Regions from separate parts of the Adhaeribacter swui genome, predicted to be linked through region 1. Evidence: riboswitches for the same ligand, from Rfam matches in the RefSeq annotation. Region 1 holds a riboswitch; the other holds the start of a gene.
What was found. Region 1 has a riboswitch for thiamine pyrophosphate ahead of HUW51_RS16535 (TonB-dependent receptor). Riboswitches for the same ligand answer to the same signal wherever they lie in the genome.

Region 1 (3,418 bases):
TTGGGCGCTCATCCGGGTTTTACTTGTCCTTTGTTCCCCAAGGAACAGTTCTCAGATTATTACTTAGAATTGGAGCAGCCTGAAAATTTAGAAAGATACTTACTCGATGCTGGCTTGCAGAATGGCGCTACAGAACCGGTGCCGCTGGAAAATAAGAAGCAATTGCCGCTTACCTATGAATTGTTCGAGAAAGATGCCATTGTTTTAAAAAATTTAAAATCCCGGAAGATTTCTTTACGCAGCCGTAACCACGAACATGGCCTGGATTTTTTATTCCCAAACTATCCCTATTTTGGCATCTGGACTAAAGAGAAAAATGCGCCCTTTATTTGCCTGGAGCCCTGGCACGGCATTGCCGACAGCGTGAACAGTTCCGGTGAACTTACCCAGAAAGAAGGCATTATAATGCTGCCTCCCGGTCAGGATTTTACTTGTGCGTATACGATTGTTGTAAGGTAGAAGGAAATGTAATATTAACAGGATTTGAATGTATTCAATCAAAAAAGCTTTTGCTCTGATGGATGAAACCTCAGGGCAAAAGCTTTTTTAATTTTTACGATTTTCTACTCAGGAATATACTAACACGCCATCTTCGCGCACAAAAATGCGGGGCGTAGGCTTATTATAGTCCGGTTCAAAATCACTTACTGGCAGGGAAATGCCCGGCGGTAAATCCAGGTCTGGTAAGTCTAAACCAATTGGCTCGCCACCATCATCGTCACTGCCTTCTGACGAAGGTCTATTGTATTTGCGGCGGGGCATCACAATAAAATATGCCAATATCGTAAGCACCGCAAAGGTATAAAGTAGTGAAATTAACATAATATTTAGTCACTATTAAAGGTTAATCTGCATAAAAAGCCATAATGATGTAACGTAATACCCCCTAAGAGGTTTTTAGTTTGGGTCCTGATTCCCAAAGTATTTTATTACTCTAGTTCAAGATAACAAGATAACAATTAAAAAGTATAATGGATATAAAATTTGTAATAAAAAAAAATGCCGCTACCTTTGGCGCAGTTTAGGGGTGCCTTATAATTTCAGGCTGAGATCATACCCATTGAACCTGATCCGGGTAATGCCGGCGAAGGGAAAAACGGATTTTCTTTTTTACTGCTCTTTTGTCGGGCACTCCTGCTTCTATTTTTAAAAATAAAAAATTTAGCGGGATGAAACACGCACTTTTACTTAGTTTTTTAATTTTTTGCCCTTTATTTGTTTTTGCCCAGTTTACCGTAACTGGCCAGATTACCGAAGCCGGTTCCCAAAAGCCTTTGGTGGGAGCCACCGTGCAAATTAATCAAACCGGCACCATTACCAACGAGCAAGGGTATTACGAGTTAAACGCCATTCCCTCCGGAAAGCAAGTATTGCAGGTATCGTACGTGGGCTACGAAGCCAGTAAAACGGAAATTACCGTTAATCAAAATACTACGCGTAACTTAACGCTCAACCTCAGCAGCATCCGGGCCAACGAAGTGGTAATACAGGCTACCCGCGCCAACGATAAAACCGGTACTACTTTTACCAACGTCAGCAAAGAGCAAATTGCCGCCCGCAATTTTGGGCAGGATTTACCTTATTTGCTGGAGCAAACGCCTTCGGTAGTAGTTAATTCCGATGCGGGTGCCGGTGTGGGGTATACGGGTATCCGCATCCGGGGCTCCGATATTACCCGCATTAACGTTACGGTAAATGGTATTCCGGTAAACGATGCCGAGTCGCACGGGGCTTTTTTCGTGAATATGCCGGATTTAGCTTCGTCGGTGCAGGATATGCAGGTGCAACGGGGCGTAGGAACTTCTACCAATGGCGCTGGTGCCTTTGGGGCCAGCATCAACATGCGCACCATAGGGGTAAACCGCGAAGCCTATGCCGAAGTCAACAATACCTTTGGGTCTTATAACACCTGGAAGCATACCGTTGCTTTTGGTACTGGTTTAATTAATAACAAGTTTACGGTGGATGGCCGCTTATCCCGGATTTCGTCGGATGGTTACGTCGACCGGGCTTTTTCCAAATTAAAGTCGTACTACCTGGCGGCGGGTTACAACGGTAAATCGGGCATGCTCAAATTTGTTACTTTCTCGGGGCAGGAGCAAACCTATCAAGCCTGGAATGGGGTACCCGAAGATTCGCTTAAAACCAATCGGCGGTATAATTCTTTAACCTACGACAACGAAACTGATAATTACCAGCAAGATCACTACCAACTGCATTATTCTAAAACTTTCGGGCCGCAGTTTGATTTTGGTGGCGCTTTTCATTTAACCCGCGGCAAAGGCTACTACGAACAATACAAAACTGACCAGAGCCTGGCTAATTATAATGTGCCTCCGGTAGTATTGGGCGATACTACCATAACGAACACCGATTTAATCCGCCGCAAATGGCTCGATAATTATTTTTACGGGGCAACCTACGCTTTAAACTACCGGGCGCCCCAAAGCACCTTCTCGGCTACCTTGGGTGGTTCCTGGAACCGCTACGACGGCGACCATTACGGCGAAATTATCTGGGCGCGTTACGCTTCCAGCAGCGAAATTCGGCAGCGTTATTACCAGGGCGATGCTTTAAAAACCGACTTTACAGTGTATGGCAAAGTAAATTATCAGGCGAACGAGCAATTGGGCTTTTTTGGCGATGTGCAATACCGCACCATTACTTACGACCTGAAAGGCACCGACGATAACCAGCGCAACGTAACGCAGCAAGCTGATTTTCAATTTTTAAATCCGAAGGCCGGCGTTACTTACGCTTTTACTCCGGGCCAGACTATTTACGCTTCTTACGCCGTAGGAAACCGCGAACCCGTTCGCAGCGATTTCGTGGACCGCAAAGGAGCCGAGCAACCCAAGGCCGAAACCATGTACAACCTGGAAGCCGGTTACCGTTTACGCGGTAACCAAACAAACAGCAACGGCCAGCCCCTCACGTATAGCCTGGATGTTAATTACTTTTACATGGATTATTACAACCAACTGGTGTTAACCGGCCAGTTAAACGATGTGGGTTCGGCGTTGCGCACCAACATAAAACGCAGCTACCGCACCGGGGTAGAACTCGCGGGTTTGGCTAACTGGCGCAATGTGGTGGAAGTGAGTAGCACTTTAACCTTAAGTCGTAATAAAATTAAAAATTACGCCGAAACGGTTTACGTGTACGATGCTGATTACAACGTAGAAAATACGGTAGTTAATAATTACGCCGAAACTGATATTTCTTTCTCGCCCAACGTAGTGTCGGCGCATAAAGTAGAGGTACAACCAGTAAAAGGTTTTAAAGCAGCTATTTTGTATAAAACCGTGAGCAAGCAATACTTGGATAATACTTCCAGCGAAGAGCGTAAAATAAACGGATACCAAGTGGCCGATCTACGCTTCCGGTACGTTGTTCAACCCACTTTTATGAAAGAACT
Region 2 (3,418 bases), 2.0 Mb from region 1:
AGCCGCCCAATACGGGTCTTTTTGCTGGTAAATAAGCGGTTCTTTTTCGCCGGTTGCTTCTAGTATCTGCAATCCTTCGGTTTGGTCCACCATCACGCCAATTACTGTTGCCAGAATGTTTTGCTGCGTCAGCGCGGAAATAATCTCGTTTTCCGAACCTTTTTTCACGGTTAGCAGCATGGCTCCGGCACCAATGCAATAGCGCGGGTCCAGCGAAAAGAGCCGGCATACTTCCTGCTGCACGATATCCACCGGAATTTTAAAATTTTCGATGAGTACTCCGTTGCCGGAAGCCACGGCCATCTCGTAAACGGCGCCCAATACGCCACCTTCGGTAACGTCGTGCATCGCCGATACTAGGGAGGTTTCCTGGTTAAATTGAGCGGCCAGTAAGGCTTCGGGTAAGGAAGACGTTTGATAGAATAAGTCGCAGGCTTGCTGGTACACTTCCGTGCCCAGCTTGGCTTTTACTGTTTCCGGAAAGCTCATAGCCAGGATAGCGGTGGAGGAAATAGCGCATTGCTTGGTCACCAGAATTACATCTCCTACGCGGGCGTTTTTGGAAACCAGCATTTTGCTTTTTTCGCCGACGGTAATAAAGGTGCCACCGCCCGCAATGGTGGAGTTTTGCCCTTCGATTACGCCGGTGTGCCCACCCGTAATCGCTACTTTTATGTCGGTGCAAAACTGATGAATGTAGTTCCAGTAAGTCTGAAAGTCGGTAGGGGATAACCAGGGTGGTAGGTTTAAAACAAATTGCCCGAACTGGGGAGCCAATCCGGTAGTAGCCATATCGTTCGCCATTAAGTGCACCGATAGCCAGGCTGATTCGGCTAATCCCAGCGAAGGAATCAGGGACAAAGGATCGCTGGTTACCGCCATGGCCTGGTTGTTCGGTAAATCAATAAGGGCCACATCCACCCCAAAGCCTGGTCCGGTACTTACCTCGGTTCGCGCATGCCCCAGCCTGGCGGCAAAGATGTCGTCGAAATCGGATTGGGTTATTTTGCCGAAAGCCTTCATGCAACGTTGTTGAATTTGATGTACAAGCCAAAGAAATCGCCGTAGGGTACGTGCCATTGCTGCACCGGAAACCATTTGGGTAAGCCGGTACAAGTCCACTGGATGGAGTAGTCGCGGCCTACTAAAGCCTCCTGAATAATTTTAGTTAGTGTGGCCGGGGTGTAAAAAGTAGCAGTCACGTAAAACGGGTTCTTCCCGAAAGCCTGTTGTATCCGGCGCCGAAAAAACTTGGGAGTATTACGGTTCATCATGCCCATGGCAATGCCGTATTTGCCCACCCGGGCCGCTTCCCGGATTACCTGCACCGGGTTTTTGTAGTACTCAAAAGTGGTGATAAAAGCCAGGGCATCGAAGGTGTGGTTTTTAAATGGCATGTAATGCGAATCGGCCAGCACCAGGTCGCCTTTAAATAAATGCAAGGCCTGGCCCAGCATAAACGGGGAAATGTCGCCGCCGGTCGCTTCAATGCCAATCTGGTGCCACCAGCGGGTAAAGCGCGTGGTGCCGCAGCCAAACTCCAGTAAGGTTTTCACCCGCGGGTCGCCGGAAACCAGTTGCTCCATTACTTTTTTCTGCCACACTTCGGCGCGTTTGTAGCGGCCTTCGTACCACAGTTCGTAGGTATCGGTGTGGTCGCGGTTAAAGAACCATTCCTGCCGGTTTTGCCAGTTTCTTATTTCGGGGGTGGTGAGTTGCTTCTCCATAGGTTATAAAATAAAAAACCACAACCCCATTGGTACAATGGAATTGTGGTTCAACAATATAGTGGTTCCGGTTTGCGGCATTTCTTACGCTGGTATTATCCAGTTCAAGTTTACGGGTATAATCTCAGCCTCCAGTCGGAAGCACCCCGATGCGTGTTATGTGTGCAAAGATGGTGTTTTTTTGGTTAGTTCAAATTTTTAAAGTTGTTATTTCTATCAGGAGATTGTTTAAGCCCTGATTTGCATAGCACTGGCTGCTGCTTTTGTTTGGCACATGCACTATGGCGCGGAAGTTACTTCCGTGACTATCGAATCAGATTAAGTATTTAAATTTTAAATTTTCTGTTCGCATAGTTGCTGCTTTACCTATGATTGTTGAATGAAGTTGTTTCATTGCTCGCTTCTTGTTCTTTTTGTCTTGACACAAAAAGAACCAAAAAAGTCAAGACGCTAAAAACTCGCTGAACGCTCGAACAGTTTAGCGTCATTTCTTGCACCTGGAACGGCTATCTGTTGCATAGCTGACGAAGGAAATTTAAAAAATTTAAAATTTAGAATCTTTCTCGCTGGCGCGAGCGTCTTCGCTCGTGTCTAACTATCTGGTAGGCCTCTGGCTGGGCGAATTGAAAAACGCAATTTTAAAGTAAGTTGCATGATTGCCGCTTTATTTTGAAAGAAACAGCAATAAGTGGCGAGTGTGCCTAAAGGGAGTAATCAACCAAATTTTTTAAAATTCTTCTGCAATCAATTCTCTATTTACGGCGGCACCGGCCATGGTTCCGGCAGCTACGGCACTAGCAACCGAGCGCATGGAAGTGGCATTATCACCGCTGGCGTATACGCCGGAGACGGTGGTTTTCTGCATCATGTCTACTTTGAGCAGGCCTTGTTCATTTAGTTCACAGCCTAAAGCCTGGGGAATGGTGCTGTGTTGCACAAATGGCGCACGGGCGTAAAAAGCAGTTACCGGAATCTCCGTTTGGTCTTGTAATACTACGCTCCGGATTTTTCCTTGGTCGTGGGGGAAGCTTTGGATTTCGGTTTCCACAATACCAATGTTGTGTTCTTTTAGTTTGGCGGTTTGCTCGGCGGTTAAGGTAGATGGGCCGTTTGTGAAAAGCGTTAAATCCGGCGTCCAGTTAGAAATTAACCGGACGTATTCAAAACCGGCATCGCCGTTCCCAAGTAACCCGGTTTTCTGGTTCCGAACTTCGTAGCCGTGGCAATAGGGGCAGTGAATCACGGAAATTCCCCAACATTCGGCAAAGCCCGGGATATCTAACATTTGGTCTTTAATGCCGGTGGCAAAAACCAGCTTTTTAGCGGTAAACTGGTCCTGATTTTCGGTGGTAATAGCAAAACCAGTTGCGGTTTTAACGCCGCTTACCGCCAAACCATCCTGGAACACCACGGTAGGGTATTGGGCCACCTGCTCCCGGGCCGTCGTCCGGATTTGTTTGGGCGTGTAGCCATCCTGGGTAATAAAGTTATGCGAATGCGGTGTTTGCTGGTTGCAAGGCTTGCCGCTATCCAACACTAATACGCGTCGCAAAGCGCGACCTAAACTCATAGCGGCGGCCAAACCCGAGTAGCTGCCGCCCACAATTATAACATCAAAGTTTTTGGCGTCTGTCATAAAAAATGTATTAAGAAGTGCGTGATAAGAATGATCGCCCGTAGGAACAACTTAG

Region 2: another riboswitch for thiamine pyrophosphate. It lies ahead of HUW51_RS08825 (class I SAM-dependent methyltransferase); the one in region 1 lies ahead of HUW51_RS16535 (TonB-dependent receptor).

What each region holds. Positions count from the first base shown of each region.
Region 1 is NZ_CP055156.1:3,956,297-3,959,714, forward strand. Features, by position in the region: gene HUW51_RS16525 (aldose 1-epimerase family protein) at 1-459, shown strand, start outside; gene HUW51_RS16530 (hypothetical protein) at 568-822, opposite strand; TPP riboswitch at 1,014-1,111, shown strand; gene HUW51_RS16535 (TonB-dependent receptor) at 1,170-3,418, shown strand, end outside.
Region 2 is NZ_CP055156.1:1,982,370-1,985,787, forward strand. Features, by position in the region: gene HUW51_RS08820 (AIR synthase family protein) at 1-1,023, opposite strand, end outside; gene HUW51_RS08825 (class I SAM-dependent methyltransferase) at 1,020-1,727, opposite strand; TPP riboswitch at 1,792-1,886, opposite strand; gene HUW51_RS08830 (NAD(P)/FAD-dependent oxidoreductase) at 2,455-3,363, opposite strand.